DNA from 3 places in the Nonomuraea sp. NPDC049486 genome. Region 2 is predicted to be linked to each of the others. Evidence: riboswitches for the same ligand, from Rfam matches in the RefSeq annotation. Region 2 holds a riboswitch; each other region holds the start of a gene.

What was found. A riboswitch is a leader RNA that binds a small molecule or an ion and turns the genes downstream of it on or off. The one in region 2 is predicted to bind cyclic di-AMP.
Region 1: linked by a shared signal. The riboswitch ahead of AB0K05_RS42260 (hypothetical protein) and the one ahead of AB0K05_RS39955 (serine hydrolase) in region 2 are both predicted to bind cyclic di-AMP.
Region 3: linked by a shared signal. The riboswitch ahead of AB0K05_RS20330 (GH25 family lysozyme) and the one ahead of AB0K05_RS39955 (serine hydrolase) in region 2 are both predicted to bind cyclic di-AMP.

The regions. Positions count from the first base shown of each region.
Region 1 covers NZ_JBFAPV010000027.1:12,788-23,056, forward strand. Annotated here, with positions in the region: gene AB0K05_RS42245 (TrpB-like pyridoxal phosphate-dependent enzyme) at 1-48, shown strand, start outside; gene AB0K05_RS42250 (DeoR/GlpR family DNA-binding transcription regulator) at 308-1,087, shown strand; gene galT (galactose-1-phosphate uridylyltransferase) at 1,084-2,166, shown strand; cyclic di-AMP (ydaO/yuaA leader) riboswitch at 2,237-2,376, shown strand; gene AB0K05_RS42260 (hypothetical protein) at 2,382-3,344, shown strand; gene AB0K05_RS42265 (response regulator transcription factor) at 3,362-4,006, opposite strand; gene AB0K05_RS42270 (sensor histidine kinase) at 4,003-5,259, opposite strand; gene AB0K05_RS42275 (ABC transporter permease) at 5,296-6,069, opposite strand; gene AB0K05_RS42280 (ABC transporter ATP-binding protein) at 6,090-7,004, opposite strand; gene AB0K05_RS42285 (hypothetical protein) at 7,159-7,482, opposite strand; gene AB0K05_RS42290 (response regulator transcription factor) at 7,598-8,251, shown strand; gene AB0K05_RS42295 (ATP-binding protein) at 8,248-9,345, shown strand; gene AB0K05_RS42300 (MmcQ/YjbR family DNA-binding protein) at 9,355-9,708, opposite strand; gene AB0K05_RS42305 (site-2 protease family protein) at 9,714-10,269, opposite strand, start outside.
Region 2 covers NZ_JBFAPV010000021.1:48,243-58,511, reverse strand. Annotated here, with positions in the region: gene AB0K05_RS39985 (ATP-binding cassette domain-containing protein) at 1-597, opposite strand, end outside; gene AB0K05_RS39980 (signal peptidase II) at 673-1,167, opposite strand; gene AB0K05_RS39975 (chlorophyllase) at 1,311-2,255, opposite strand; gene AB0K05_RS39970 (TetR/AcrR family transcriptional regulator) at 2,401-2,985, shown strand; gene AB0K05_RS39965 (family 43 glycosylhydrolase) at 2,999-4,450, opposite strand; gene AB0K05_RS39960 (hypothetical protein) at 4,671-5,111, shown strand; cyclic di-AMP (ydaO/yuaA leader) riboswitch at 5,220-5,353, shown strand; gene AB0K05_RS39955 (serine hydrolase) at 5,366-6,259, shown strand; gene AB0K05_RS39950 (DoxX family protein) at 6,364-6,738, shown strand; gene AB0K05_RS39945 (LacI family DNA-binding transcriptional regulator) at 6,760-7,764, opposite strand; gene AB0K05_RS39940 (VOC family protein) at 7,837-8,223, opposite strand; gene AB0K05_RS39935 (RidA family protein) at 8,267-8,653, opposite strand; gene AB0K05_RS39930 (LysR family transcriptional regulator) at 8,726-9,613, shown strand; gene AB0K05_RS39925 (hypothetical protein) at 9,622-10,269, opposite strand, start outside.
Region 3 covers NZ_JBFAPV010000006.1:326,745-337,013, forward strand. Annotated here, with positions in the region: gene AB0K05_RS20310 (class I SAM-dependent methyltransferase) at 1-247, opposite strand, end outside; gene AB0K05_RS20315 (cupin domain-containing protein) at 363-743, shown strand; gene AB0K05_RS20320 (MerR family transcriptional regulator) at 740-1,117, opposite strand; gene AB0K05_RS20325 (hypothetical protein) at 1,189-1,566, shown strand; gene AB0K05_RS20330 (GH25 family lysozyme) at 1,611-2,381, opposite strand; cyclic di-AMP (ydaO/yuaA leader) riboswitch at 2,393-2,526, opposite strand; gene AB0K05_RS20335 (bifunctional polysaccharide deacetylase/glycosyltransferase family 2 protein) at 2,750-4,843, opposite strand; gene AB0K05_RS20340 (hypothetical protein) at 5,017-5,613, opposite strand; gene AB0K05_RS20345 (nitroreductase family protein) at 5,852-6,520, shown strand; gene AB0K05_RS20350 (hypothetical protein) at 6,632-7,540, shown strand; gene AB0K05_RS20355 (sulfotransferase) at 7,563-8,558, opposite strand; gene AB0K05_RS20360 (lanthionine synthetase LanC family protein) at 8,613-9,929, shown strand; gene AB0K05_RS20365 (hypothetical protein) at 9,964-10,089, shown strand; gene AB0K05_RS20370 (NAD(P)H-dependent oxidoreductase) at 10,086-10,269, shown strand, end outside.

The DNA.
Region 1 (10,269 bases), on a different contig from region 2:
CTGCCGCAGGAGCGCATCGACGAGGCGCTGAGCGGGCTGCCGGCGTGAACGAGGACCCGCCGCCCGCCGGGCGGGCGGCGGTGTCCGTCAGCGCGCGGTGGGGCGCTTGCCGTGGTTGGCCTTCTTCTTCTTGCGTGCCTTGCCTTTGCGTGCGCGCCTGGCCATACGGTCACCTCCCGGTGGTCGGGGTACGGGATCCAACCCAACGTCCCTCTTCACCGGCTTCCCGGCAAGGCCTGGGGTTACCTAACATTCCCCAACATATTCGTGTCATAATTTGGTGGAATCTGTTGGAAGGAGCGGGGGCGTGCTCGCACAGCAGCGCCAGCAGGCGATCCTCGAACGCGTGCGCAGCAAGGGCGGTGTCCGGGTGGCCGACCTCGTGCGCGAGCTCGGCGTCTCCGACATGACCATCCGCCGGGACCTGGAGGTGCTCGCCGACCGGGGGCTGCTGGAGAAGGTCCACGGCGGCGCCACCGCGGTCGGTCCCGGCTCCACCGAGGAGCCCGGCTTCACCGCCAAGTCGGCCAGGCAGCAGCAGGAGAAGGAGGCCATCGCGCGCCGCGCGGCCCAGCTCGTGCGCCCCGGCACCGCGGTCGCCCTGTCCGCCGGCACCACCACCTGGGCGCTGGCCCACCATCTGATCGGCGTGCCCGAGCTCACCGTGATCACCAACTCGATCCCGGTGGCCGACGTCTTCCACCGCAACGCCCGCGCCGACCGCACGGTCGTGCTCACCGGCGGCGTGCGCACCCCCTCCGACGCGCTTGTCGGCCCGGTCGCGGTGGCCGCGATCCGCCGCCTGCACGTCGACACGCTCTTCCTCGGGGTGCACGGGATGAGCCTGCGCGCCGGGTTCACCACTCCCAACCTGCTGGAGTCCGAGACCGACCGTGAGCTGGTCAGCGCCGCGCACCGGCTCGTGGTGCCGGCCGACCACACCAAGTGGAACACGGTCGGCATCAGCACCATCGCCGAGCTGACGGAGGCCGACGTGGTCATCAGCGACGCGGGGCTGCCCGAGGAGGCACGCAGGGAGCTGGCCGACAGGGCCGGAGAGTTGATCATCGCAGAGGGGGCGGCGTGAAGCGCACCATCACCGAGCTGGCCGACGGCCGGGAGCTCATCTACTTCGACCGGAGCGACGGCGCCGACCGCAGCGCGATCGACCGGCGGCCGCTGGACCCGCGGCCGGTGGCGTCGGAGCTGCGCTACGACCCGCTGACCGAGGAGTGGATCGCGATGGCGGGCCACCGGCAGACCCGGACGTTCCTGCCGCCGCCCGACGAGTGCCCGCTGTGCCCGTCGTCCGACACGCGGGCGTCGGAGATCCCGGCGTACGACTACGACGTGGTCGTGTTCGAGAACCGCTTCCCCTCCTTCTCCGGCAATCTCGGGACTTATCAGGATGTCGGGGGGCTGAGCGAGGTCCGGCCGGGCATGGGGCGGTGCGAGGTGGTGTGCTTCACCTCGACGCACGACTCGTCCTTCTCCCAGCTCTCCGACGACCGGGTGGAGCTGGTCATGGAGGCCTGGGCCGACCGTACGGCCGAGCTGTCCGCACTGGAGGGCGTCGAGCAGGTCTTCTGCTTCGAGAACCGGGGCGAGGAGATCGGCATCACGCTCTTCCACCCGCACGGGCAGATCTACGCGTACCCGTACGTGACGCCGCGCACCAAACTGCAGCTCGGGGCGGCCCGGCGGTACGCGGAGCGGCGACAGGGCCGCAACCTGTACGCGGACGTGCTGGCCGCCGAGCGGGAGGCCGGGGTCCGGGTGGTGGCGGCCAACGAGCTGTGGACGGCGTTCGTGCCGGCGGCCGCGCGCTGGCCGTTCGAGGTGCACCTCTACCCGCACCGGCAGGTGCCCGACCTGGCGGCGCTGTCGGAGGCCGAGCGGTCCGCGTTCGCCCCGCTCTACACCTCGGTGCTGCGCGCGCTGGACGGGCTGTTCGGGGTGCCGATGCCGTACATCTCGGCCTGGCACCAGGCGCCGGTCCGGCAGGACCGCGAGCTGGGCTACCTGCACCTGGAGCTGTTCTCCATCAGGCGGGCCCCGGGCAAGCTGAAGTATCTGGCAGGATCCGAGTCGGCCATGGGCGCGTTCGTCAACGACGTGCTCCCCGAAGAAGCCGCACGCATGCTTCGATCACAGGTAGATCACTAAGAGATTTCCGTTTGACTCGCATTACTTGTGATCTACCACTACTATCCCTTCCAGCACGACCGTAAAGCGCCGTGTGAACATGCCTAATCCTGGGCGAGTTGCCCAGGAGCCGGGGACCCAATCGCACTTGGGGTGAATCCACTTCGGTGGTAGGGAGCGCTCCCGTACCCGAACCCGTCAGCTAACCCGGCCGGCAGAGGGAGAGGACCCATCACGTGGCGGCAGCGTCCCCCGCGCATCTTGCCATCGGTTTCGTCACCGCCGCGGCGGTGCTTTTCACCCCGGCCCTTACCACGTCCGCGGCGGCGGACCCCAAGCCCGGCGAGCAGCAGCTCCGCAGGGAGCTGAAGCAGCTCAACGCCAAGGTCGACAAGCTGATCGAGCGCTACAACCTCAAGCGCGTCGAGCTGGCCGAGGCCCGCAAGGCGGCGGAGGAGGCCGACAAACGGCTGGCCACCGCCGAGCAGACCCTGAGCTCCGCCGAGGACCGGGTCGCCGAGCTGGCCCTGCTGCAGTACCAGAGCGGTGGCATGCAGCTGCCGAGCCTGATCCAGTTGCCCGACGGCCGCAACGCCGCCCTGCTGGCGCAGCTCACGGCCGAGCAGCAGGCGCTGGTCGACAAGGTGGCCGAGGCCCGCGACGAGACGAAGAAGGCGGCCGACGAGGCCACGGCGCTGACCAAGGAGATCGAGTCCGACGCCGCCGAGGTGGCCGGCCAGCGCGAAGAGGCCGAGGGCGTCATCAAGGACATCGAGAAGAAGCTGGAAGATCTGGTGCCGATCGCCACCGGCCGCCGTTCCGACGGCACCTGGGCGCCGCAGCTCCCGTCGGGCGCCGACAACATCACGCCCCGCACCCGGCTGATGAAGACCGAGATCGCGAAGAACTTCGCCCTGCCGTTCAGCGTGGGCTGCTTCCGCTCCGGGTCGAGCGGCGAGCATCCGCTGGGCCGGGCCTGCGACTTCATGATGAGCACCGGCGGCTCGATGCCGTCAGGGACCAACACGGCCCTCGGCGACCGCATCGCCGAATGGGCCGTGCAGAACCGCGGCAAGCTGGGCGTGAAGTACGTGATCTGGAAGCAGCGGATCAACCACGGCTCGGGCTGGAGCGGCATGTCCGACCGGGGCAGCATCACCGAGAACCACTTCGACCACGTGCACATCTCGATGCACTGAGAAGGGGATCTCCAGCGTCATCGCGGGACGAGCAGCCCTCGGTGGAACGCCTCGGTGACGGCGGCGGCGCGGTCCCCCACGCCCAGCTTGGCGTAGATGTTCAGAAGGTGACTCTTGACCGTGGCCTCGGTGATGAACAGCCGGGCGGCCGCCTCACGGTTGGTGTTCCCGGCCGCCACGAGTTCGAGGACCTCGAGCTCACGACGGCTGAGGAGTTGCGGCGCGGGGGTCCTGACCCGGTTCATCAGCCGTGCCGCCACCGAGGGGGACAGCACGCTCTCTCCCTTGGCGGCGGCCCGCGCGCCTCGCAGCAACTCCTCCCGGGGAGAGTCCTTGAGCAGGTAGCCGGTCGCCCCCGCCTCGATCGCCGGGAGGACATGGGTGTCGGTGTCGTAGGTCGTCAGGACCAGCACGCGCGCGGTGACGCCCAGCCTGGTCAGCTCGTTGATCGCGGTCAACCCGTCCATGCCCGGCATGCGCAGGTCCATCAGGATCACGTCGGGCCGGAGCTCCTGGGCGAGCCGTACGGCCGCGGCGCCGTCCGCCGCTTCGCCCAGCACCTCGAATCCCGGCGCGGAGGCGAACATGCTGCTCAGCCCGTCCCTGACGACGGGATGGTCGTCCGCGATCAACAACCGGACCGTGGCCGCGTGATCGGTCATGCGTGGCTCCCGGCCGGCAGGGTGGGGACGCAGGCCGAGATCCCGGTGCCGGCTCCGGGCTCGGACTCGATCCGCAGCGTGCCGGACAGTCCTTCGACGCGCTGACGCATGATGGTCAGGCCGAATCCGCCGCCGCGGGGCGGCGGTGACCCGCCGTCCGTGTCGAGACCCGCGGGGTCGAAGCCCCTGCCGTCGTCACGTACGTCCAGCGCGACCTCGTGGTCCAGGTAGGACAGGGTCACGCCGACCCTGGTGGCGTGCGCGTGCTTGGCCACGTTGGCCAGTGCCTCCTGGGCCGTGCGCAGCAGCGCGAACTCGGCCTCCGGTGTCATCGGCAGCGCCGTGCCGGTCGTCGTGACCTGAACGGCGAGCCCGTGCAGCCTCGACCACCGGCCGGCGACGTCGGCGAGGGCGTCGCTCAGGCGCGCGGTCCGCAGCGGCTCGGGCCGGAGCGCGTCGACCGAGCGCCGCGCCTCGGCCAGGCTCTCCCTCGCCAGGTTCTTGACGGCGTCGAAGGGCCGGCGCCACGGCGCCGGGACCTCGTGCATCTGCTCGGCCGCCTGGAGCTGCGCGATGATGCCGGTGAGCCCCTGCGCCAGGGTGTCATGGATCTCGCGGGCCATCCGCCGGCGCTCGTCGAGCACGCCCGCCTCCCTCGCCTGGGCGAGCAGCTGGGCGTGCAGGCCGGCGTTCTCGGCGAGCGACGCCTCCAGCAGCCGGTTCGTCCGGCTCAGCTCTCCGAGGGTCTGCTCGCGCCGCTCCTCCTCCTTCTCGGCGAGCCACAGGCCCCAGGCGCAGGCGCACATCATGGCGATGTTGAAGGCGATGACGATCACGGCCAGCGTCAGGCCGAGGACGTCGGTCCTGGGGATGTTGGACGCCTGCGCGGTACCGGCCAGGACCGCCGTGGCGGCCACCCCCAGCAGCCGCCACGGCCAGCGCAGGACCGTGAAGGAGTAGATGTAGGCGGCGGGGGTGAGGAGCCCGAAGAGGGGATGACGGATCACCAGGACCGCGGTGATCACGAGCAGCCCCGCGACGAACACCCCCATGGTCCGTAGCCGGCCCCACCAGCCGGGACGCAGGGTGAACATGCCGAGCATCCACGCGGCGGCCAGGGCGCACAGACCGAGGTCGACGAGCAAGGAGCCCGTCCAGTCCTCCACGACCAGCAGGATCGCGACGAGGAGCGCCAGCAGCGCGTAGGGCACCACGTTGACCAGAAGGAACGGCGGCTGTGGCGAAGTCTTCAAGGCTCCCTCTCCCTTGCCGGATTCTATTCCGGGCGGCTATTCCCAGCGGAACCAGCGGATCGCGACGGACGCGCACACCACCGCGTAGGCCGCCAGGGTCAGCAGCGGCACGGTGGACGGGAAGTGACCCTGGTACGCGTCCTGGAACGCCCCCATGCCCGCGCCGAGCGGGGTGTAGTGGGCGATGTCCCGCAGCAGCGGCGGCATCTGCGAGATCGGCACCCACAGTCCGGCGAAGAACATCATCGGGAAGAACAGCACCGTGCCGATCGCCGTGGCCGGGCCGCGCCCGGGCGCGAGCGCGGTGATCAGCAGGCCGATCGCGAGCAGCGCGGCCGCCGCGAGCAGCCAGGCGAGGGCGAAACCGGGAAGGTGCTCCGGCAGGCCGACGCCGAAGCCGAACCCGGCCACCGCGAGGAACAGGACCATCGCGACGACCGCGATGGCGAAGTTGGCCACGAGCTGGGCGGCGAGCACGCGGGCGGGGCCGACCGGGGTGGTCCGCATGCGCCGCAGCACGCCGTTCTCCCGGTATCCCGCGAGCGTGGTCGGCAGGGAGGCCGTGGCCAGGATGGCCAGGTTGAACAGAACCAGAACAGGGACGTAGAGGTCGAAGTACGTCAGGCCGCCGCCGCCCTCCACGGGCGTCCGCAGATCGGAGACGCTGCCGAGGATGACCAGCAGGATCAGCGGGAAGCCGATGCCCCACAGGGGGCCGACCTTGTCCCGGACGCACAACGTGCTCTCGGCCTTGATGAGCCGCCAGGTCGCGGAACCCCGCTCGGCGGTCTTCGATGCTGACATGGGCATGGGGGCCTCTCTCTGATGTGTCACCGGGGGCCGGGACGCTTGCCGGTCAGCCGGACGAACGCGTCCTCCAGGCTCGCCTGCTCGACGCGCAGTTGATGGGCCACGATCCGGTTGCGGGCCAGCACGGTGGTGACGGCGTTGAGCGCGTTGTCGTTGCCGTTGACGATGACCAGCTCTCCCCTGCGGGTGACGCCGGAGACGTCGGGCAGGCTCGTCAGCAGGCGGTCGTCCATCGGCCTGGACGGGCGGAACTGGATCCGCTGCCCGGCGCACGCCCGCTCGGTCAGACCGGCCGGGGTGTCCACCATGACGACGCGGCCGGCGTCGATCAGCGCGAGCCGGTCGCACAGCCGCTCGGCCTCCTCCATGAAGTGGGTGACCAGCACGATCGTCACCCCGCGAGAGCGCACGCCCTCGATCAGGTCCCAGGTGTCGCGCCGGGCCTGCGGGTCGAGGCCGGTGGTGAGCTCGTCGAGGATCGCCACCCTGGGGCTGCCGACGAGCGCCAGCGCGATCGAGAGCCGTTGTTTCTGGCCGCCGGACAGCTTGGCGTACCTGGTCCTCGCCTTGTCCGCCAGGCCGAGGCCGTCCAGCAGTCCGCGCCAGTCGGCGGGCTCGGGATAGAAGGAGCTGTAGAGCTCCAGGGCCTCGGCGACCTGGAGCCGCTCGGGGAGGTGGCCGGCCTGCAACTGGACGCCGAGCCGGCGGGTCAGCTCGGCGCGGTCACGGAGAGGGTCCAGCCCGAGCACCTTGATCTCACCGCGGTCCGGGGTGCGGAGGCCCTCGACGCACTCCACGGTCGTCGTCTTGCCGGCGCCGTTCGGGCCGAGGATCCCGAAGATCTCACCCTCCTGGACGGTGAGCGAGACGTCGTCGACCGCGATCTTGTCGTCATAGCGTTTGTGGAGGTCGCGTACCTCGATCACTGGTGGCATGCGCGCGTCCCTTCGGTGGTTGGCGCATTCAGCCTGCTACGACCGGCACTTCCGCCGACACCGACCAGGAGACGGGACCTGGCCGCCGGACGGCGGAGGCGGCGATCCACCGATCGGTGGATCGCCGCCCGGACGTAGCCCAGTGCCCTGCGGGTCAGGACGGGAACGGCGGCGCTGTCGGCGCTGTCGGCGCGCCCGGCAACCGGGAACCCGCGGGCAGCAGTGAATCGCACGCTTCGACCGCCGCCCCGTACTTCCCCGACAGGACGTCGACGCGCTCACCCTTGATGTCGAGGTTGACCAGCCCGTCCGAGGAGAGCACGACCTCGGGGAAGCCGGGCAGCCCGTGAGCGCGCATGCAGGCGGTGAACTGCTCGCCGTCCCTGACGGGCTCCTCTTCCGAGCCGGCCATCCAGCCCACGCCGGCGGCCAGGACGACGGCGGCCAGGACGAACCTGCGGATCTTCGAGCCGAACATGATGTCTCCGTTTCGGTCGGCCGTGTGTGCCTCCAGGAAAGCCGGGGGCCGGTTACAGGGTCGGAACGGTGACGGTTACCCCGCTGTAACCGGCGATGGGGGCATTCTGGGGATCATGAGGGTGTTGGTGGTCGAAGACCATGAGGAGCTGGCCCTGACGGTCGCGGCGGGGCTGCGCCGCGAGGGCATGGCCGTCGACGTGGTCCTGGACGGCCGGAGCGCGCTCGACCGCACCTCGGTGACCCGTTACGACGTGATCGTGCTCGACCGGGACCTGCCCGGCCTGCACGGTGACGAGGTGTGCGGGTCGCTGGCCGGCGCCGGCTATCCGGCGCGGGTGCTGATGCTCACCGCCGCCGGGACGATCGACGACAGGGTGACGGGGCTCGGCGCGGGCGCCGACGACTACCTGCCCAAGCCGTTCGCCTTCGCCGAGCTGGTCGCCCGGATCAGGGCGCTGGCCAGGCGGTCGCACCGCGCTCTCCCGCCGGTGCTCGTCCACGGCGACCTGCGGCTCGATCCGTCCACCCGGATCGCCGTCCGCGACGGGCGCCGGCTGCCGCTGAGTCCCAAGGAGTTCGCCGTCCTGGAACTGCTGCTGACCGCCGGAGGCGCGGTGGTCTCCGCCGAGGAGTTGCTGGAGCGCGGCTGGGACGAGTTCGCCGACCCGTTCACCCACACCGTGAAGGTCACGATCAGCCGGCTGCGCCGCAAGCTCGGCGATCCGCCGCTGATCGAGACCGTCCCGCAGGCGGGATACCGCATATGAGGCGGACCGTACGGCTTCGCCTGACCCTGCTCTACGGTGGCCTGTTCGCGCTGGCCGGGGTCGTGCTGGTCGCGCTCATCTACCTGCTGGTCCAGTACTCGCCCTTCCCTGCACCGCCCGCCGCGCCCGCGCCGCCCGGCGGGTTCGACGTGTCCGTCCGGACGCCCACGGTGGAGCGGGCGGCAGACCCGCTCCGGCTGCTGGTCAACTCCCTGATCGCGCTGGCCTTCATGACCTGCGCGGCGATGGTGCTCGGCTGGCTCATGGCCGGGCGGGTGCTGCGGCCGCTGGGCGAGATGACGGACACCGTCAGGCGCATCACGGCCGACCGGCTCGACCGGCGGCTGGCCGCCTCCGGGCCCGACGACGAGCTGAAAAGGCTGGCCGACACCTTCGACGCGCTGCTGGACCGGCTGGAGGCGGCCTTCACCGCGCAGCGGCGCTTCGTCGCCAACGCCTCCCACGAGCTGCGCACGCCGCTGACGCTGCAACGGGCCATGGCCGAGGTCGCGCTCGCCGACCCCGAGGCCGACGCCCGGGCTCTGCGGGCCGTGCTGGAACGCGTCGTCGCCGCGGGGAAGCATCAGGAACGGCTCATCGAGGCCCTGCTCGTGCTGGCCCGCAGCCAGCAAGGGCTGGACCACCGCCGCCCCCTCGACCTGGCCGCGATCACCGGACAGGCACTCGGGCGATACGAGGACGCGGAGATCCGCGTCGACTCCTCCCTCCGCCCGGCGCCCGCCTCCGGTGACCCCGCCCTGATCGAGCGGCTGGTCACGAATCTGCTGGACAACGCCGTACGCTACAACGTGCCCGATGGGTGGATCGCGGTGGAGACGGCGGGGCGTTCCGGCCGCTCCGTCCTCCGGATCTCCAACAGCGGCCCGCTGATCCCGCCCGAACGGGCGCACCTGCTCACGCGGCCCTTCCAGCGCCTGGAGACCGGCAGGAAGGCCGGCGGCGACGGGTCGGGGCTCGGGCTGTCGATCGTGGCCGCCGTCGTCGAGGCCCACCGCGGCACGCTGGAGGTCCGGCCGCTGCCGGACGGCGGGCTCGACGTGACCGTCACCTTGGTGCCACCCGGCCCAGCATGAGGGCCGCCGTCAGGGCAGGCGGGCGAGGAGCGACTTGGGCGCCGTCTGCCGGTAGGCGTCGGTGACGAGTTCGGCGATCTCGTCCCAGTCGACGCCCTCGACGTCCAGGTAGACGCCCAGCCAGCCGCGGTGTCCCACGTACGGCGGGCGGAAGAAGCGGGCCGGGTCGTGCGCCACCAGCTCCTCCTGGGCGCCGGGCGGGGCCGCGCACCAGAAGGCCAGCCGGTCGTCGTGGTGGTGGTCGGCGTACATGACGAACGTCTTCTTGCCGCGCACGAACCAGGTGGGCTCGCCGTGGCTGAGCCGCTCGGTGACCTCGGGCAGGGCCAGGCAGACCTCGCGCAGCCGCTCCAGGGGGTCCATGCGGGTCAGCCGGTGAGGCGCAGCGGGTTGATCAGGTCGGCGTAGACGAGCAGCCCGGCCATGACGATCATGACGATGGCCAGCGCGTACGTCAGCGGCAGCACCTTGGCGATGTCGACGTAGGACGGCTCGGGGCGGCGCAGGATGCGCGCCCAGGCGCGCTTGAGGCCCTCCCACAGCCCGCCGGCGATGTGGCCGCCGTCGAGCGGCAGCAGCGGGATCAGGTTGAACATGCCGATCGCCAGGTTGAAGCCGGCCAGCAGGTTGACGAAGACGAACAGCTTCTGCACGCCGGTCAGGTCGGAGGCGAGGATCTCGCCGCCCATGCGGCCCGCGCCGACGACGCCCACCGGGCCCTCGGGATCGCGTTCGGCCCCGGAGAACGCGGCGTCCCAGACGCCGACCATCTTCTCCGGCAGGTTGACCAGCGAGACCGCGACGCGGCCGGTCAGTTCGGCCATGTAGGGGAAGACCGCGCCGAAGCTCTGCTGCTGCATGACCTCGGTCGGCAGCACGCCGAGGAAGCCGACGTTCTTCTCGATCACGTCGGGCTCGCCGGGC
Region 2 (10,269 bases):
GGCCTCCTGGAGATACTGAGTGGTCAGGAAGATGGTCGTGCCGTCGGCCACGAGTTCCCTGATGATCTGCCACATGGTGCGGCGGCTGCGCGGATCGAGTCCCGTCGTGGGCTCGTCCAGGAAGATGATCCGCGGCTTGCCGACCAGCGTCATGGCCAGGTCCAGCTTGCGGCGCATGCCGCCTGAGTAGGACGCCACCAGCTTGCCCGCCGATCCGGCCAGGTCGAACCGGTCGAGCAATCGGCCGGCGATCCTCCTGCCCTCCGCCCTGGGCAGGTGCAGGAGGTCCGCCGTCATCAGCAGGTTCTCCTCGCCGGTGAGGAGGTCGTCGACCGAGGCGAACTGCCCGGTGACCCCGATGGCCGCGCGCACCGCCTTGGTCTCCGTGGCCACGTCGTGCCCCCCGACGACGGCCTTCCCGGCGTCGGGGGCCAGCAGCGTGGTCAGCACGTGCACCGTCGTGGTCTTCCCGGCGCCGTTGGGCCCGAGCAGGGCGAAGACCGTGCCGGTCCGGACGTCCAGGTCGACGCCGTCGAGCACGACCTTGTCCTTGTACGCCTTGCGCAGCCCGGAGGCGGCGATGGCTGAATCGTTCATGGCGCCCACCATCGCCGGCCGCTCTGACACGGGGCCGTCGCCGGGCTGACGCGGCCGCTGACACGGCCCGCCCGGCTACGAGCTCGGGCGCTCCCCGGCGTCCGCGCCGGCCAGGGGGATGCCGCGCACGGTGAGCACCATGAGGACGACGCAACTGGCGGTCAGCGCGATGTCGGCGACGTTGCCGACGAACAGGCCGCCGTAGTCGATGAAGTCGACGACATGACCCTGAGCGAAGCCCGGCGGGCGGAACAGGCGGTCGAGCAGATGGGAGGTGGCGCCGCCGAGCAGCGCGCCCAGCACGACGGTCCAGGCGGGCGAGCGCAGCCGCCGCCCGGTGTAGAGGATGCCGGCGACGGCGGCGGCCGCCGTCAGGGTGAACACCCACGTCGCGCCGGCCCCTATCGAGAACGCGGCACCGGGGTTGAACAGCAGCCGCAGCTGGATCAACTCCGGGATCACCGTGACGCGCTCGCCGCCGGAGAGCGCCGAGACCGCCCAGAGCTTGGACGCCTGGTCCACGGCGAGCACCGCCGCGGCGAGCACCAGCATCCATCCGTAGGGCCGCATGCCCCGTCCCGGCTCCCGGGACCCTCGTCCGATCGGCACCTTCGACCTCGCCATCCGATGACCGTTTCGCCCAATCTAGCGGCCACGCGAGGGGGAGACGCCCGATACGGCCGGGGTGACGAGGAGGGCCGGCGGGCGGGGCTTCAGTCGGAGTCGACGCGACCCAGCGGGTAGGCGCTCTCCAGCAACGCCGCGAGCGCCGCCGCCCAGCCGGAATCCTCCGGGTCGAGCGCGCTGCGCAGGTAGGCCGTGGTGAGCCGCTGGATCAGGGCGACCCGTTCGGGGTTCTCGTCCGTCGTCTCCGTGACGTCGCGGCCGACGATGCCGCCGAGCCCGTGCTCGGCCCCGAACAGCGTGAGCAGGCTCTTGCCGCCCGGGCTCAGGGTGTACGGGTCGGTGAACCAGTCCGGCCCCCGGACGCTCAGATGGGACTGGTCCCGGTCACCCGCGACCACGAGGGCCGGTGTGGTCATGTGGCTGAAGTCCGGGTTCATGAAGGGCATGTGCTCGGCGGCGAACGGCGTCAGGTCGGCGCCGCCCCGGCCGGGCGCGGCGAGCAGCACACCCGCCTTGACCCTGGGGTCGGACAGGTCCTGCCCCGGCCCGCCTTCGGGATCGACGATCCGCGCGCCCAGCAGCATGCTCGCCGTCTGGGCGCCCCAGGAGTGCCCGGCCACGGCGACGCGGCTCCGGTCCAGACGCCCGCTCAGGCCGGGGACGGCGGCTTCGACCAGGTCGAGGTGGTCGAGTACGCGCTTCAGGTCCTCGACCCGGAACCGCCAGATCAGCGGTGTGCGGGGATCGTCTGGCGGAAGGTTCAGCGTCCTGGAGTCGAGATGGGTGGGCTGGACCACCGCGAAGCCGTGGGCGGCCCAGAAGCCGGCCAGCGGGTCGTACCCGTCCATCGACCAGCCGAAGCCGTGCGAGAAGACGATGATCGGCAGGTCGCGCCCGGCGGCGGGCGCGGACACGCGCACCTGGAGGTCCTCACCCCGGCCGGGGGCCGGCAGCACCACCGGCCGCGCCGAGAGGACCGGGATGGGCGCGCCCTGGGCCGCGTGCGCGGGCGCGATGACTGATCGGCTCATAAGAAGGTCTTCCTCGTTCGTGGGTGAAGTGGCCGGCGTGGTTGGCCGGCGGGCGCCCGCTCTGGCATCATGAAAGAAGCGGGACAGCGTCCCGTTTGACGATACGGGACACTGTCCCGTTTAGCAACACCGGAGGCGTGGCGCGATGAACGACGGCGAGCGGGGCGCGGGGCGCGCGGCCCGGCCCAAACGGGCGGACGCCCGCCGCAACGAGAAGAACCTGCTCGACGCCGCCGGAGAAGTCTTCGTCACGTCGGGCGTCGACGCGCCGATACGCGACATCGCGGCCAAGGCGGGCGTCGGCACGGCCACGATCTACCGCCACTTCCCGACGCGGGCGGACCTGATCATCGCCGTCTACCGGCACCAGGTCGAAGCCTGCGCCGAGGCCGGTCCGGCCCTGCTGGCGACCAGTGCCACGCCGTACGCCGCCCTGGAGCGCTGGATCAACCTCTTCGTGGACTTCCTGGTCACCAAGCACGGGCTCGCCGCTGTCCTGCAGTCCGACAACGCCGGCTTCGACGCCCTGCACGCCTACTTCCTCGACCGGCTCGTGCCCGTGTGCGCCCGGTTGCTCGAAGCGGCGGCCGCCGCCGGCGAGATCCGCCCCGGCCAGGACGCCCTCGAACTCATGCGGGGCATCGGGAACCTCTGCGTCGGCGCCGGCGATCCCCGCTACGACGCCCGCCGCATGGTCGGGCTCCTCGTCGCGGGGCTGCGCCTCGGCTAGGACCGTCTCCTGGTCAGGAGACGGTCCACTGCTGGGCGTTGTTGCCGTTGCAGGTCCACTGCCGTACTTCGGAGCCCGGGGCGGTGCCGAAGTTGTAGTTGTCCAGGCACAGGCCGCTGTGCCGGTTGGTGAGGGTGGAGTAGCCGCCTCCCACGGACGTGACGCGCCATTGCTGGACGGCCAGGCCGTTGCAGGTCCACTGGCGTACCTCGGAACCTGGGGTGGTGCCGAAGTTGTAGTTGTCCAGGCACAGGCCGCTGTGCCGGTTGGTGATCGTGGAGTAGCCGTCGGCGGCCGGGGTGATCTGCCAGTCCTGCGTGGCGAGGCCGTTGCAGGTCCACTGGCGGACCTCCGCGCCCGGCGTGGTCACCCAGTTGTAGTCGTCCAGGCAGAGGCCGCTGTGCCGGTTGCGGATCCGCGCCGTGGCAGGGGTGGGCTCGCCCGAGGGGCCGGGGATCACGGTCGAGGTCGAGACGGGGACGCCGAGGTCGGGCGTGCCGTCGGCGTTCCAGGAGATCTTCTGCACCCGGGTGGTGCGGGTGGTGCCGCAGCCCTGGCTCGACGAGGAGTTGGCGTGGTAGGCGATCCAGGTCTCGGTGCCGTCGGGCGAGGTGAAGAAGGAGTGGTGGCCGGGGCCGTAGACGCCGTTCGCGTCGTTGCGCTGGAAGATCGGGCTGGCGAACTTGGTCCAGGACGCGGCCGACAGCGGGTCACCGCCGCGGTACTCCAGCATGCCGAGCTTGTAGTTGGGGCCGTTGCAGTGGCTGGCCGAGTAGGTCAGGAAGGTGCGGCCGCCCCGCTGCAGCGCGAAGGAGCCCTCGTTGACGGCGCCGTTCTGACGCTCCCAGTCCAGGGTCGGGGCCGAGATCCGCCTGCCGAACGCGCTCGCCGTCCACGGGTTCGACATCGGCGCGATGAACAGCGACTGCAGGCCGTCGGACGCGAACGCCGAGAACGTCATGTAGAGGTTGCCGTCGAGCTTGAGCAGGCTGGCGTCGATCGCCCATCCGTTGTCGGGCATCAGGTTGACGATCCCGCGGACGGTGTAGGGCCCCATCGGGTCGGACCCGGCGCTCTCGGCGACGTGGGTGCGGCGGGGCAGGCTGCCCTGCTCCACCGAGTAGTACAGGTACCAGCGGCTCCCGACCATCTCCAGGTGCGGCGCCCACATCGTGTTGCCGCCTGTCCGTACGACGACCTGCTCGGGCGCGCTGCGCAGCCCGGCGATCGTCGCCGAGCGGCGCATGACCACGTCGGAGTTCCACGTCGTGGCGACGTAGTAGTAGAAGCCGTTGTGGAAGACCAGCGTCGGGTCGGCGCTGTTGGGCGTCGGGACGACGGGGTTGGTGAAGGACGGGCCGGGCGCCGCCTGGGCGCGGCCGGTCGTGAACAGGGCTGACAGGACGATCGTGACGACGGCGAGCGTCAGGATCCGGCGCACCGTGCCCGGCAGGGAAGCCAACACGAGGACTCCTTGGGGGGTGGGGTCGACCAGTTGTGTTAGCGCTAACACAACTGGTTGCTTCGTCGTGCTCACTTGCTGGTGGAGAGATGTGTGCCAAGTGTTAACGCCAACACCACAACCGTCAAGGGCGCCTCCGCCGCCGGCTGGGAGGTGGGACAACCTTCAGAGTGCCTGAAGCTTCCGCTAAGCTTCAGTCACCCTGAAGGTTGGAGGATCGAACGTGAGGGATCACGTCCTGCTGTCCGTGCACGTCCTGGCGGCCATCGTGTTCGTCGGGGGCTCGGCCGTGGCCGCGAGCCTGTTTCCCCGCTACGCCCCCGTGGCGGGCCCGCCGGGCGAGGGCGAGCGCAGCCCGGCCGTGGCCGCCGCCCTGCACCGCATCACCCGCGGCTACAGCCTGTTCGGTCTGGTGGTGCCCGCCGTCGGCATCGTGATGGCCCTCGCGCAGGGCCGGATGGGGGAGCTCTGGATCGTCGCCTCGATGGTGCTGACCGGCGTCGCGGCCGTCCTGCTGGCGACCCAGATCTACCCGCGCCAGCGGGACGCGCTGCGCGACCCGGACGACGGGAGCCGGCTGCGCGCGCTGTCCATGCTCGCCGGCTTCTACAACCTGGTCTGGGCGGCCGTGGTCGTGCTGATGGTCGTCCGGCCGGGAGCATGACCGGCGATATCGGAGGTCAAGTCCTAATCATGGCGAGTTGCGACGTTTGTCAGATTGCATTACGTTGAGGCTTCATTTGCCCAGACCGTGCGTGCCCCACCCCCGGGGAGCGCACGGCCGCCGAATCCGTTCGCGGAGCCGGGGACCCATTCCCCTCGGGGTGAATCGGCGCACCACGCGCCGTAGGGCACTTCCACGCCCGAACCCGTCAGCTAACCCGGTAGGCGGCATGGAAGCTAGGAGCAAGCCCCGAGATGAACGTCACCCACCGGTTCGGCGGAGCGCTGATCAGCCTCGCCGTCGCCGCCGCGGCGTTGACCGCCGGCAGCACCGCCGCCCACGCCGCCCCGCCGGTCGCCACCCCCGTCGACGCCGCGCAGGCCGAAGCCGCCCCCGCCGTCCTGGCCACGGCCGCCCACCTGGTCGACGCCACCACCGGCCAGGTCCACTTCAGCAAGGAGGCCGACCTGCGCAGGCCGGTCGCCAGCCTCACCAAGATGATGACCGCGTACGTGGTGCTCCAGCGGGCCGAGCCCACCGACAAGGTCGAGGTCACCACCGCCGACGTCGGCTACGCCGCCAGGGGCGGCGCCGCGGTCGCCCACCTGCGCGCCGGCGACACGCTGACCGTCGAGGACATGCTGCACGCGCTCATGCTGCCCTCCGGCGCCGACGCCGCGCACGCGCTCGCGCGCACGTACGGGCCGGACGTCGAGGAGTTCGTGGCCGCGATGAACGCCACCGCCCGGCAGCTCGGCATGAACGACACGCTGTACGTCAACGCGGACGGCATGCCCTACGGCGGCGGCGGCCACTCCACCGCCCGCGACCAGGTCCGCCTGGCCCAGAAGGTGCTGGAGAACCCGACCCTGGAGAAGGTCACCTCCACCCAGTACCACACCGTCCCCGCGACCTCCGAGCGCCGTTCGTACTCATGGCGCAACACCAACCGCCTGCTCGGCACCTCCGGCGCGCTCGGCGTCAAGACCGGCTACACCCGCGCCGCCGGTTACACGCTCGCCTTCGCCGCCGATCGGGGCGGCAGCCGGCTCGTCGGCGTCCTCCTCGGTGAGACCAGCTCCAGCCGCCGCTTCCAGACCGCCGAGGCCCTGCTCGGCTGGGCCGGCGCCGCGGCCGCACAGCGATAGCGGTCTCCGTGCGAGCGGCCCGGCCAGGGCCGCTCGCACGGACGGACCGCCGCACCCTCTAGGGTCCTGTTGAACATTTCAAGCCGCGTGAGAACGGGACCCCCATGAACCTCGCACTGTGGATCGTCGCGGGCCTGCTGGCCGCCGTGTTCGGTGTGGCCGGGCTGATGAAGCTGGCGCAGCCCAAGGAGAGGCTCGCGGCCTCCGGCCTGGCCTGGACGGAGGACTTCTCCGCCGGCGCGGTCAAGGCCATCGGCGGGCTGGAGGTGCTGGCCGCGCTCGGGCTGATCCTGCCGGCGACGTTCGGCGTCGTCCCGATCCTCACCCCGCTGGCGGCGGCCGGGCTGGTCATCGTCATGATCGGCGCCGCGGTCACGCACGGCCGGCGCGGGGAGCATCCGGCGATCGCCGTCAACGTGGTGCTGCTCGTCCTGGCCGCGTTCGTGGCCTGGGGCCGCTTCGGCCCCCATGCCTTCTGACGTGACAGCTCGGCCCGGGATTCACGGGTGCGCCGTCGAGACCCGCTCCACCAGGTCAGGCTGGAAGACCACGTGACGGTGCTCGTGGCCGCCGGGGCTGTCGGCCTCCTCCAGCAGCATCAGCGCCGCGGTGCGGCCCAGCTGCTCGCGCGGCTGGCGGATCGACGACAGCGGCACGGCCGCCGCCGCGGCGAAGTCGATGTCGTCGTACCCGAGAATCGCCACGTCGGCGGGGACCCGCAGGCCGCGCTGGGTGAGCTCCTGCAGCACGCCCATCGCCACCAGGTCGTTCGCGCAGAACACGGCAGTGGGCCGCTCCTCGCGGGGCAGGCCGGCCAGCTCCTTGCCGGCCTGGCGGCCGGTGGCGACGGTGAGGTCCGGCAGCGGGATCACGGTCAGCTCGCTGTCCGGGCCCAGCACACCGGCCAGGCCGTGGTGGCGGTCCTCCACCTGGCGGACGGGGAACGGCCCGCCGGCGAAGGCGATCCGCCGGTGACCCCGGTCGAGCAGGTGACGCCCGGCGAGCCGGCCGCCGAGCACGTCGTCCACCGAGACGGCGCACCCGTAGGAGTGGCGCGACGAGCTGTCGAACGTCACCACAGGGATGCCCCGGGAGATCAGCCCGCCCAGTCGCTCCCGCTGGCCCGAGGCGTTGACCGGGGTGATCAGCACGCCCAGCGGGCGCTCCTCCTCGAACATGCGCAGCAGCCGCGCCTCCCGGGCGGCGTCCTTGCTGCTGTTGACCACCATCACGTTGACGTCCACGTCCTGCGCGGCGGTCTCGACGCCGTTCAGCACGTCGATGAAGAACGGGTTGGTCAGGTCGAGCGCGACCACGGCGATCGTCGTGCTGCGCCCGGCCCGCAGCTGGCGGGCGGACCCGTTGCGGACGTAGCCGAGCTGGACCACCGCCGCCTCCACCCGCATGCGGGTCTCCCTGGCCACCATCTCGGGCCGGTTGAGCACGTTGCTCACGGTGCCGACGGAAACCCCGGCGAGTCGGGCGACGTCTTTGATGCTCGGCATCGTTCCTCGGTCATGAAGTGCGGCGGCGCTTGAACCGTATCAATGCTACGGGCGCCCCCGAGAGACCGCGTCTCAGCGCGGATCGCGCCGCAGCGGATGCTCGGGCGGCACCTCCACCAGCACGATCCGGTGCCCGTCGGGGTCGGCGATCCAGAACTCGACCAGCCCCCACGGCTCCCGCCTGGCCTCGCGCAGCACGGTGACGCCCGCCCGCCGCAGCCGCTCCTCCTCCCGGCCCACGTCGCGGACCTGCAACCACAGCATCATGCGCTCGCCCGCCGGTCCGCCGGAGTGCCCCGACAGTTCGAGGAACCCCTGCCCGAGGAAGAAGACCACGCCGGGATGGTCCGGCGGGCCGAACTCCCGGTAGACGGCCAGGCCGAGCGTCTCGGCGTAGAAACGGCGGCTGCGCTCCAGGTCACCGGGGCGCAGCAGTACGCGGCTGCTCAGCACTTCCATGACCCGGACCGTTCCCCGCCGGCACCGGATCAGACGCCGCCGGTCAGGACGGGCGGCGCGCGTACACCTCGATCTCGATCTTCATGCGCGGGTCGGCGAGCCCGCAGACCAGCATCGTCGCGGCCGGGCGGACCTCGCCGAAACAGCGGCGCAGCGCGGGCCAGCAGGGCTCGAAGTCGGCGCGGTCGGGCAGCAGGTAGCGCACCCTGACCACGTCGCCGAAGCCGCACCCCGCCTCGGCGAGCGCCGAGCCGATGTTGCGCAGGCACTGCTCGGCCTGCTCCACCATGTCGCCGGAGATCGTCATGGTGGCGTAGTCGAAGCCGGTCGTCCCGGACACGTGCACCCAGTCGCCGTCCACCACGGCGCGGGCGTAGCCGATCTGCTCCTCGAAGACCGAACCGCTGAGGATGGCGCGTCGCTCTGTCATGCGCGGCACGATAGGTGATCGGCGGCGATACGTCGAAGACGCGTGGACTCATGGACTGATATCTCTGGGCGTATGGACCGTCCCGAGCTTCCGCTGCACCACCTGCACGCGTTCGCCGTGCTCGCCGAGGAACTCCATTTCGGCCACGCGGCCGTCCGCCTCGGCATCGCGCAGCCGCCGCTGAGCCAGCAGATCCGCCGCCTGGAGGAGAGGGTCGGCCACCCGCTCTTCCACCGCGAGCCGGGCCGGATCTCCCTCACCGCCGCGGGCCGGGAGCTGCTGCCGGCCGCCCAGCGGGTCCTCGCCGGCGTCGCGGCCGGGCTCGCCGCCGCGCGGGACGCGGGAAGCGGGCGGACCGGCCGGCTGCGGATCGGGTTCGCCGCCTCACTGGCGCTGACCGTGCTGCCCGGCCTGCTGCGCGCCTTCCTGGAACGGTTCCCCGAGGTGCGGCCCGACATCCGCGAGATGACCACGGCCCCGCAGCTCGCCGCCCTGCACGACGGGACGATCGACGTCGGCCTGCTGCGCGAGCCGCACTCCGGTGAGGCGGAGCTCGGCTTCGCGACGGTGCTGACCGAGCCCTTCGTCGCCGTCCTGCCGTCCGCGCATCCGCTGGCGTCCCTCCGGTCCGTCCCGCTGGCGCGGCTGGCGGACTCGCCGTTCGTGCTCCTGCCCCGCGCGGCGGGGCCGGGCCTGTACGACCAGATCACGGACCTGTGCGCCGGCGCGGGCTTCACCCCGCGGATCGGCCGGCACGCGGTGGAATGGCTGACCGTGTGCGCCCTGGTGGAGGCCGGGCTGGGCGTGTCACTGGCCCCGGCGAGCATCCGGCGCGTCCGGCTCGCCGGGGTCGCCTTCCGCGCGATCACGCCCGGCACGGCCCGCACCCGCGTCGCCGCCGCCTGGCGCCGTGACGACCCGAACCCGGTAGTCGCCAACTTCCTGGCGACGCTGCCCTGACGAGGGGGTCACGCGACCTTGGCGGACGGCGCCTTCCACGTGTTGCACGCACCCGGCTTGCCGGCCTTGTGGCCCTGCCCGGCCCAGTGAGCACGGTTGGCGGGCTTGCCGTCGTTCTTGGCGAACCTGGCATACGCCTTGGGCTGAGCGGACTTGAGGAAGGCCGGCCAGTCCTTGACGGTGCGGCCCAGGCTCTTCACCGACACGCCCTGGAGGCAGTCGGACTGCAGGCCGTACCGGCGGTTCTGCTCGTTCATCACCTTCTCCGAGCCGTCGTTCCGCAGCGCCCACCAGGCCCGGCCGATGCCGGTCTGGCCGAGGACGACGCCGCTCCACGTCCGGGTGAGCGAGGAGAGGATCTTGTCGTCCTTCTTCGCCCTGATCCAGTCGTCGGCCAGCCGCACCTTGATGACGGTGCCGCAGACCTCGGAGAAGGACTCGCGCAGGTCCATGCCGCTGGAGCAGGACTGGAGGTCGTCCTTGGCCCTGAACTCCACCTTGACCGGCTGGAAGTCCTCGATGGCCGGCTTCCACGCCTTGTTGAGACAGCCGACGAGCTTGGTGATGTACGTCCTGGTCGAGGCGGCGGTCGTGCCCTTGGCCGCCCCGCAGGAGACCTTGGGCAGCTTGGCCGCCTTGTAGAGCGCGTTATGGGT
Region 3 (10,269 bases), on a different contig from region 2:
CGGGCAGCCCGCCGCCGTCGAGCTCGGCCTGCTCGATCACCGCGGCGCCCGCCTCGACGTGGCGGGCGTTGCGCTCGCGTGCGGCCTTTACCGCCGCCGCCGACCGGTCGATCGCGGTGACGGAGGCGGAGCGCTCGCAGAGCAGTCCGACGGCGACGCCGCGGCCGCAGCCGATCTCCAGAACCCGCTCGCCCGGCCGCGTCTCCAGGGTCTCGACGGCCCACAGCAGCCTCTCCGGCACCTTCATGACGGTGAAGCTAGCACCGCGCCCGGTGTCCGCCTGCCGGACATTACGTTTATGTCAGCTTTTGTCCTGGCAAGAGTCATACGCCAGCTTGAACCGCGAGACACAGGAGCCGACCGTGCACCATTTCGCGATCGCCACCGTCGCCGAAGAGAGCACCGACTTCCGCCGGGTCCTGTGGACCGGGGAGAAGGTCCAGGTCGTCACCATGACCATCCCGCCGGGCGGTGAGATCGGCGAGGAGGTGCACGAGGACACCGACCAGATCCTCACCTTCGTCTCCGGGACCGGAGAGGCCCGTGTCGGCGGTGAGGTCCGTCCGGTGAAGGCGGGCGACCTGGTCGCCGTCCCGGCGGGCACCCCGCACAACTTCGTCAACACCGGCGCCGCGCCGCTCGTGCTCCACACGGCGTACGGGCCGCCCGAGCACGCCGACGGCACCGTGCACAAGACCAAGGAGGAGGCCGACCTGGCCGAGTCCGGCGAGGGCTCGCGCTAGAAGGACAGGCCGGTCGGGAAGCGGCAGTCGCCGGAGCGGCAGTCGGCGAGGCTCCGGGCGGCGAGGTCGCGGGCCCGGGCCAGCTCGGCGATCCTCGCGTCGATGCGCTCCACCACCGCTTCCAGCCGCCACCGCTCGCTCGCGCAGGTCGCGCCGCCCGCGTCGTGGGAGCGCAGGGCGCCGGCCACCTCGTCCAGCGTGAAACCCAGCTCCTGCAGGGCCTTGGCGGCGCGGATCCTGGACACCGCCGACGCGTCGAACACCCGGTAGCCCGACGGCCTGCGCCCCGCCGCCGGCAGCACGCCGCGGCGCTCGTAGAAGCGGACCGTGTCCACGCTGACCCCGGCCTCGCGGGCCACCTCGCCGATCTTCACACCGCTCTCCTCTTGACCCTGGACCTAGGTCCAGACTCTACGCTCCGGAAGTGACGGAAGGAGAGCACATCATGGACACCCCACCGATCGTCTGCGACATGACCACCGCCCGCGACACCCCCGAGGAACGGCTGGCCGAGTACCGGCGGCTGTTCGGCGAGGCGCTCACCGGACGCGAGCGGACCGCCGGGGGCATCCGGTTCCGGTTCCGCGCCGGTGACGGGGTCGAGGAGTGGGTACGGGATCTCGCCGCGCGGGAGAAGGCGTGCTGCGCGTTCTTCACCTTCGAGGTCACGGCGCCGGGTGACGAGGTGATCTGGGACGCGGCCGCGCCCGATGACGCGGGGCCGATCCTGGAGGAGTTCTACCTGCTGCCGGAGACGGCGGTGGGTCCGGCCGAGCTGCTGCGGCGCATGGAGGAGCGTGGGCTCAGGATCCACCAGGGCTGAGACGACTGTGACGCCTCCCTCAACGGGAGGCGTCACAGAGCGGGTCAGGCCGGACGGCCCAGGCTGCGGAGCTGGTCGGGGGTCAGGGCGGAGACGTTGTGGTCGATGGGCTTGTCGGAGTACTGGTGGATGGTCCACGACTTCCAGTCCGCCGGCGGGGTGATCTCGCCCTTGGGCTTGCTGTAGTGGGCCACCCAGAGCGGGTACTCCGACAGTCCCGCGCCGTAGGTGTCGGCGAAGTGCCAGCCGCTGTAGAACAGCGGCGTGACGCCGGTCTTGGCCTTGACGTGCGACAGCCAGGCCTTGGCCCAGGCGTTCACCTCGGAGACGGACCTGCCGTTGGTCGTCTCCAGGTCCAGCACCAGCAGGTCGCCGGGCTTGGCGGGCTGGGAGTTCACCACGGACAGGAAGTGCTCGGCCTCGGCGATCGGGTTGTTGCGCGGGTGCGCGTAGTGGTACGCGCCGCGCACGATGCCCTTCTTGTCCAGCTCCTGCCAGTGCCGGGCGAAGGTCTTGTCGGTGAAGCCGGTGCCCTCGGTGGCCTTGATGATGCCGAACTCGGCCGGGCTGGCCGCCCAGTCATGGTCGGGCTGGTAGTTCGACACGTCCTGGCCGTACGTGAGCTGGGCCGCCTGCTGCTGGGCGATGGCCGGGTTCGGCTCGACGGGGGCGGCGGCGCCGCCGGTGGCGGCGATGGCGGTGCCGGTCACGCTGGCGACGGCGGTGGTCCCCGCCAGCAGCGCGCCGGCGAAGGCGTACTTGAGACGGTTGCTGGGACGGTACTTCAGCGCAGCGGCAAGCCGAGGCTTGGGCATGAGGAAATGACTCCTTGCTTCCATGCCGCCTACCGGGTTAGCTGACGGGTTCGGAGTTGGAAGTCCCCTACGGACGCTGGCGTCCGATTCACCCCAGGAAGTGGGTCCCCGGCTCCGCGAGACGCGGATTCGGCGGCCGTGCGCTGCCCTGGCGTGAGGGGGACACCGTCAGGACAGCGCACGGTCCGGTCAATCGATGCGGCAACAGAGTTGAGGTATCACCGCGAATACGCAAAAGGTATATATGCAGACAAAAATATTGCAAGTATGACATATCCGGTTTGGCGGTTCGGACCCGGGGTAACACCCCCGAAACCCCTTGTACGTAAGGGAATCCGGCCTCCGGGTAAAATCTCCCGCCGGTGCCGTCACGGCGCCGCGAAAGTGCCCTGCCTGCGCACCGTGTGCCAGCGCAGCCGCACCCCGAGCAGCGCGGTCGCCACCGACTGGAACACCACCAGATACATCAGCTGCCGGTACACCAGCTGCTGCAGCGGCAGCACCCACAGCGCCGACACCCGCTCCCGGTCCAGCCGCAGCGCGTACCAGCCCGCCGCCGCCTGCACCACCACGAACCCGGCCCACACCGCCACCGCCGGCAGCGGGTCGCCGACCGCCGTGTGGTAGACGGCCATCAGGTCCACCACCGGCGCCAGCAGCGGCAGCAGCACGTGGAACAGCGCCAGGTAACCCAGGCAGCGGCGGCCGAACGGACCCGGCTCGGCCAGCGCGCGGCGGTGCTTCCACATCGCCTGCATCGTGCCGTAGCACCAGCGGTAGCGCTGCCGCCACAGCTGCCCCAGGGTCGCGGGCGCCTCCGTCCACGCCAGCGCCCGCTCCTCGTACACCACCCGCCAGCCCGCCCGGCACAGCGCCATCGTCAGGTCGGTGTCCTCGGCCAGCGTGTCGGTGCTCACCCCGCCGAGCCCGACCAGCGCGCCGCGCCGGAACGCGCCGATCGCCCCCGGCACCGTCGGCATGCAGTCGAGCAGCTCGAACGCGCGCCGGTCCAGGTTGAAGCCGATCACGTACTCGACGTGCTGCCAGCGGCCGATGAGCCCGCGCCGGTTGCCGACCTTGGTGTTGCCGCTCACCGCGCCCACGCGGGGGTCGGCGAGCCGGCGCACGAGATGCCCGATCGTGTCCGGCTCGAACACCGTGTCACCGTCGACCATGACGAGGAACTCGTGGCGCGCGTGCCGGATGCCGGTGTTCAGTGCGGCGGCCTTGCCGGCGTTGTCCTGCCTGATCACCCGTACTCCCGGCAGCCGCGGCCCGGCGGCGGCCTCGGCGGTGCGGTCCGTGGAACCGTCGTCCACCACCAGCACCTCCACCGGCCCGGGGTACGCGGTCGCGACGAGCGAGCGCACGGTCGCGGCGATCCCCGCCTCTTCGTTGTACGCGGGCACGATCACGCTCACCCCCGGCGGCCGTTCCCAGGTCAGGGCCGGTCCCGGACCCCGGGAGCGCCGGGCGTGCACCCGGGCCAGCACCACCAGGAGCAGCAGCCGGGCCAGCGTCAGCACGCCGGTGGCGAACAGCACCCACCACAGCGCGTCCGTGAACGCGTTCGCCGCGCGCTGCGCCAGGCCGAGCGCGGCGCCGGCGATCCGCTCCGGCTGCGCGGCCGGCCGGTGCGCCGACGGCATGCCGAGCGCGGAGGTCAGCGTCTCGGCGCGGTAGCCGGCCCGGTCCAGCCGGTCGAGCAGGCGGCAGACGGCCTCGACTGTCTGGGCGCGGTCGCCGCCGGAGTCGTGCATCATCACCACCGCCCCGCGCCCGCCCCGCGGGAACGCGGCCCTGGCGATGCCGGCCGCGCCCGGCCTGCTCCAGTCCTCGGTGTCGAGGTCGGCCAGCGCGATCAGGTAGCCCTCGCGGCCGAGCATCGCCAGGGTGTCCCACTGCTCGCCGGTGATGGCGTCAGGGGTCGAGGAGTACGGAGGGCGGGCCAGCATCGTGTGCAGCCCCGTCGCCCCGGCCAGCGCCTTCTGGGTGAGGTTCAGCTCCAGCTCGGCCCGCCAGGCGGGGACGGCGGACAGGTCGGGATGGGTGTAGGTGTGGTTGCCGATCTCGTGTCCCTCGGCGACGATCCGGCGGGTCAGCTCCGGATGGGCGGCGATCTTCGAGCCGACCGTGAAGAACGTCGCCTTCGCCCCGTGCTTCTTCAGCGCGTCCAGCACGAGCGGCGTCCACTCGGGGTCGGGCCCGTCGTCGAACGTCAGCGCCACCGTGCGGGCCTTCGGGCGGGCGCCGGCCGGCTTGTCCCCGGTCAGGTCGAGCACCGGGCCGCTGCGGCGCACCGGCTCCAGCCACGACGCCGGGTCCCCGCCGCCTCGCTGGGGCCCGGTCTCGCCGACCACGTTCTTGACGAACCCGTCGAGCGTCAGCGCGCACCCCGCCAGCGCCACCCCGGCCAGCAACATCAGCCAGTGCCCCGAAGGCTCCACACCCCGCCCGGCCACCCGCCTCCTGCCCCGCCGCCGCCCACCCCGACGGACGTCACGCCCGTACGCCGGACCGGGCACCCGATCCGCCGCCTGCCCGATCGTCCTGCCGAGACCCGGGTCGTGTGCCTGCCCCCATCCGGGCGCGGGCGCGCTGTCCGGTTGTGGGACGGGGCGTCTGCGGCGGGGGGTCATGAGGGGGTTCCGGGGGTGGTGGGGTTCCGGGTCTGGGAGGGCTCGTCGCTGGAGTCCGGGGAGGGGGTCGCGGCGGGCTCCGGTTGCTGGGTGGGGGTGGTCTCGCCGGGGGGTGTGGTGTCGCGGGCCGTCTCGGGTTCCACGGCCACGCCCGTGTCCGGGGGCTCGGACGTACGGGACGGCCGCGCGGACGGTGAGGCGGGGCGGGCGGACGGGCTCTTGGCTCGCGTACGGGAGGGCGCGGCGGTGGTGCGCCGGCCGGAGGCGCGCGTGGGCGCTGACCGGGTCGGCGCCCGCCGGGACCTGGACCGGGAGAGGGACGGCTCCGGCTCGGCCTGCTCGCTGCCGGGAGCGGCGTCGTCGGAGGGCGTGCCGCCGGGCGGCGGGCTCGCGTGCCGGCTCGGCCAGCCGCCGGCCGGCAGCGGCGTGTCCGCGAGCACCGCGCCCACGAGCGTCACCGTCGCCGCCAGGGTGAGCGTGCTGACCAGGACCGCGCCCATCGTGAACCACCTCCTCCGCCGGCCGCTGTGGTCGACGAAGACCGCGCCGCTGGGCGGCGAGGGTTGCTCTCGGGCGGGGGTGAGGGGCGACATGGCCTGCTTCTGGGAAACCGGGGGGTGGGGACAGCTGATCATGTATAGACGATCATGCTGACGTCAAGTTGATGCTCGAACACAAGTTCGTAAAAATCAATCTATGTATAACCGTTGACCGACGCCGTCGTGGGCGACCGCGTGCGCGGCCTGTACGCCGACCCCGGCAAGATCCACCAGGTCGACCACACGGGCGAGCACTTCGCGCTGCGGACGTCGTTTTTGACAGGATGAGATCATGACGATCCTGCCGCTGAGCCCCGACGAGCTGCTCACCACCACCCGCAGCGTCCGCAAGCGCCTCGACCTGCGCCGGCCCGTGCCGGCGGAGCTCGTACGCGAATGCCTGGAGATCGCCCTGCAGGCGCCGAGCGGCGGCAACCGCCAGGGCTGGCACTGGATCGTGGTGACCGATCCCGGCCTGCGCGCCCGGATCGGCGACTACTACGGGCGTTCCGTACGCGCCTACCACGCGTCGGGGTCGTCCGCCGGGAAGCTGTTCCAGGACGACCCGGACCGGGCGGCGACGCAGCGGCGCATCTCCGACAGCTCCGCCTACCTGGGCGAGCACATGGGGGAGGTGCCGGTGCTGGTCATCCCGTGCATCGAGGTGCCCGGCGGCGGGTTCCCCGAGGGAAACCAGGCGGGGCTGTGGGGGTCGCTGCTCCCCGCCGCGTGGAGCTACATGCTCGCGGCGCGGGCGCGCGGCCTCGGCACCGCCTGGACCACCCTGCACCTGGCGTACGAGAGCGAGATCGCCGAGCTGCTCGGCCTGCCGGCGGAGGTCCGGCAGGGCGCCCTCATCCCGACCGCCTACTACACCGGCGACACCTTCAAGTCCGCCCCCCGGGTCCCACTCGACCAGGTGCTCCATCTGGACGGCTGGTCGCGTCCCGGGCCGTCCTGATCCCGCGCTCCGCGGCCGGTTCTATGGCAAAGTAATCGGAAATACATAGATTGGCCAAGGAGAGGGTGGATCCACATGAGCGCCTCCGGTACGGGGCCTAGTCTCGGGCGCATGCCGATCGATGAGAACGCCGCCGCAGCCTGGCTTCCCGACCCCGCCCGCTCGGTGGTCGCGGTCGTCCCGCCGGGCGCCGGCGACGGCCACTGGGCGGGTGCGCCCTGCGCGGTGGTCGCCGACGGGTTCGTCTACCTCGCCTACCGGCTGCGCAGGCCGGTCGGGGAAGGGCGCGGCCACGCCGTCGTAGTGGCGCGCTCCGCAGGCGGCGAGCGGTTCGAGACCCTGCTGACGATCACCAGGGACGAGATGGACGCCGAGTCCCTGGAGCGCCCGTGGCTGACGACGACGGAGGACGGGCGCTGGCGGCTCTACCTGAGCTGTGCCACCTACGGGAGCAAGCACTGGCGGGTGGAGGTGCTGGAGGCCGCGGCCCCGGCGGCCTTCGACCCCCGGCTGCGCGCCACGGTGCTGCCCGGCGACCCGAAGACCGGGGTCAAGGACCCGGTGATCGTCCGCCGGGGCGGCACGTGGCACCTGTGGGCCTCCTGCCACCCGCTGACCGGGCCGGGGGAGGAGGACCGGATGGTCACCGACTACGCCACCAGTGCCGACGGCCTGGCCTGGACCTGGCACGGCACCGCGCTGACCGGCCGTCCCGGCTGCTGGGACGCGCGCGGCGTCCGGGTGAGCGCGGTGCGTTTCACCGATGACGGCGTGCTCGCCTTCTACGACGGGAGGGCGAGCGCGGCGGAGAACTACGAGGAGCGCACCGGCGTCGCGGCCGGGACGGACCCGGCGGCGCTCACCCCGCTCGGGTCCGAGCCGTTCGCCGCCTCGCCGTACGCGGGCGGCGGGCTCCGCTACCTGGACGTGGTCGACCTGCCGGACGGCGGCGTCCGCCTCTACTACGAGTACACCCGCTCCGACGGGGCGCACGAGCTGCGCACCGAGCTGCGGCGCTGACCGGCGTGGCACCGGCCCATGATCAGCCGATCACCGGGCGGCCGTTGCGGGCCTGGCGCTGGCCGTCCGGCCGCACGCCGACCTGCCCGCCCGAACGCTCCCTGGGCCGCACCCAGTCGCCGAAGTCCTCGCCGGTGACGCGCTGCAGCAGCTCGATGTCGTCGGCGAAGCGCGGGATGAGCTGCTGCCGCTGCTCCCAGGTCAGCGGGCGGCGGGCGGCGGACCGCCGTTGCAGCAGGTGCTCCACCGGCTCCGTCAGCGCCCGCGCCAGCCCGTAGGGGAGCGCGCGGCCGGTGCGGGCCAGCGCCCGCAGGGCCGCGGAGAGCAGCAGGTGCCTGCCGCCCGCGTCCGGGTGCGCGGTCACGTTCTCCCTCGGCGCCTCGGTCAGCAGGCCCTGCTCCACGCCGAGGAAGGCGCAGATGCGGTCCAGCGTGTGCGCCGGCCGGTCGACCAGGTCGCGGTAGCGGAAGACCAGCACCTGCTCGCGCGGGAACAGGGTGAACAGATGGGCGAGCTGCTCGCCGTACCTGCCCAGCCGGACGTAGTGCCAGAAGTGTGCCCAGCCGTCCGCGACGCGCCGCTCCTCGGCGGCGCACGCGCGCACCACGTCGCCGATCGGCTCCAGCCCCGCCGACCACAGGTGGGTCCAGTTGGAGTGCGGCCGCTCCACCGGGTCGCGCAGGATCGCGATGAGCCGCGCGTGCGGGATCGCCGCGTGGATGCGGCGCTGCGCGTCCAGGTCGTAGAGGTAGAAGGGGGTCGCCTCGCCGCGCGCCGCGCCCGGCGGCGCGGCGGCGAACAGCGCCTCGTAGTCGGCTCTGCGCCACACGTGCTCCCGGTAGGTCTGCTGGTCGCCGGGCCCGCCGCGGTCCGGCGGCGGGCCGTCCGTGAGGAAGAACTTGGGTTCCTTCACGGGCGGCAGGTAGAGCCCGGGGTGCTCGCGGAGCGCGGCGTGCAGGGCGGTGGTCCCGGCCTTCGGAGCGCCGATCACCAGGAAGTCCGGCAGGGGCATCGTCATCGTCCTTCCGTCGGTAACCTTATTTTCCTACCAAAAGTATGGGATAATCTAGCCGTGAGCCTGGATGAGATGCGCCCGCAGAGAACCAGGGCCGACTCCCCGCTGACCGCCGCCATCTCGGCGGGCCGGTGGATCCGTTCCGCCGCCGTGGACGACGACCACGGCAGGCACTGGCTGGCCAACCCCGACGCGCGCGGCAGATCGGCCGTCACCCCGGAGCCGTCCTCCCTCTATTCGGGAGCGGCCGGCATCGTGCTGTTCTTCCTGGAGCTGGCCGCCGCCACCGGGCACGAGGCGTACCTGGAGGACGCCCGGGCCGGCGCCCGCAGGCTCGCCGCCACCTGGCGCGAGCAGCGCGACCCCACCCTGTACCACGGGCTGACCGGCACCATGGTCGCGCTCATGGAGGCCGGGTGGGCGCTCGGTGACGACCTGTTCGAGGTGGAGGCGGCGGCCATCGCCGACGAACTCGTCCGCAGAGGGCGCGAAGGCGGCGACGGCGTCGGCTGGTCCCGCGAGCCGGCCCAGCGCGGCGACGGCGGCATCGTCCTCGGCCTGCTGCGCGCCGCCGCCCACTTCGGCGCGCCCGCGTACGAGGAGGCGGCCGTCGAGGCCGGGCTGCGCATCGCCGCGCTGCCCGTGCCGGGCCACCGCTTCGGCGACTGCGCCGACCTGCCGCTGGACGCGGTCACGCCGGGCTTCCTGGCCGGCACCGCGGGCACCGCCTTCCTGCTCGCCCGCCTGTACGGGGTGACGGGGGAGGAGGTCTTCCTCCGGGCCGCGCGCCGGGGCGCCGGCTTCGTCCGCGAGCTCAGCGTCGTGACCGGTCAGTGCGCGGTCGTCCCGCACCACGTGCCGCAGGCCAGGCAGCTGCACTACCTCGGCTTCTGCTCGGGGTCGGCCGGCGTGGCGCGGATGTTCTACGAGCTGCACCGGGTGGACGGCGACCCGGGCGACCTGGAGTGGGTGGAGCGGCTCGCGAACGGCGTGGTACGGAGCGGAGTGCCGCGCCGCCGCACCGACGGGTACTGGAACGTGGCCTGCCAGTGCTGCGGCACGGCGGGCCTGGTCGAGCTCTTCGTCGGCCTGTGGGCGGCGACCGGGCGGCGCGCGCACCTGACCTTCGCCCGCTCGCTGGCCGACGACCTGATCAGCCGGGCCACCGACCACGACGGGCGGGGCTACCGCTGGTATCAGGCCTACCGGCGGCTGCGGCCCGCCGAGGTGACGGCCGACACCGGTTACCTGGTCGGCGGGGCCGGCATCGGGGCCGCGCTGCTCCATCTGGACGCCGTCGAGCACGCGCGGCGCGTCATCCTCCTCCCCGACAACCCGTTCCCCGCCATCCCGGTGCCGCCCGCGGCCCTATAGCTTCTATTCCATGTATTTCAGATAGGAATAACTCATGCCAGAGCACGACTACCCCGGCGACGTCCACTGGTACGACCTGCCGGACGACGAAGTGGAGCTCGACGAGGCCCCCGCGCCCCGGAGCCGGCTGAGTCGCCTCATCCCCTGGAGGGCCGCATGAGCCTCGTCGTCCTGGTCGGCAACCCCCGGGAGGGCTCCCGTACGCGCGGCGTGGCCGTCGAGGCCGCGCTGGCGGTCGGCGAGCGGGTCGAGCTGCCGGCGCCGCACGACGTCATCGACCTGGCGGCCCTCGGTCCACACCTGCTGTCGCCGATCCCGTCGGCCGACGTGGAGGTGGCGC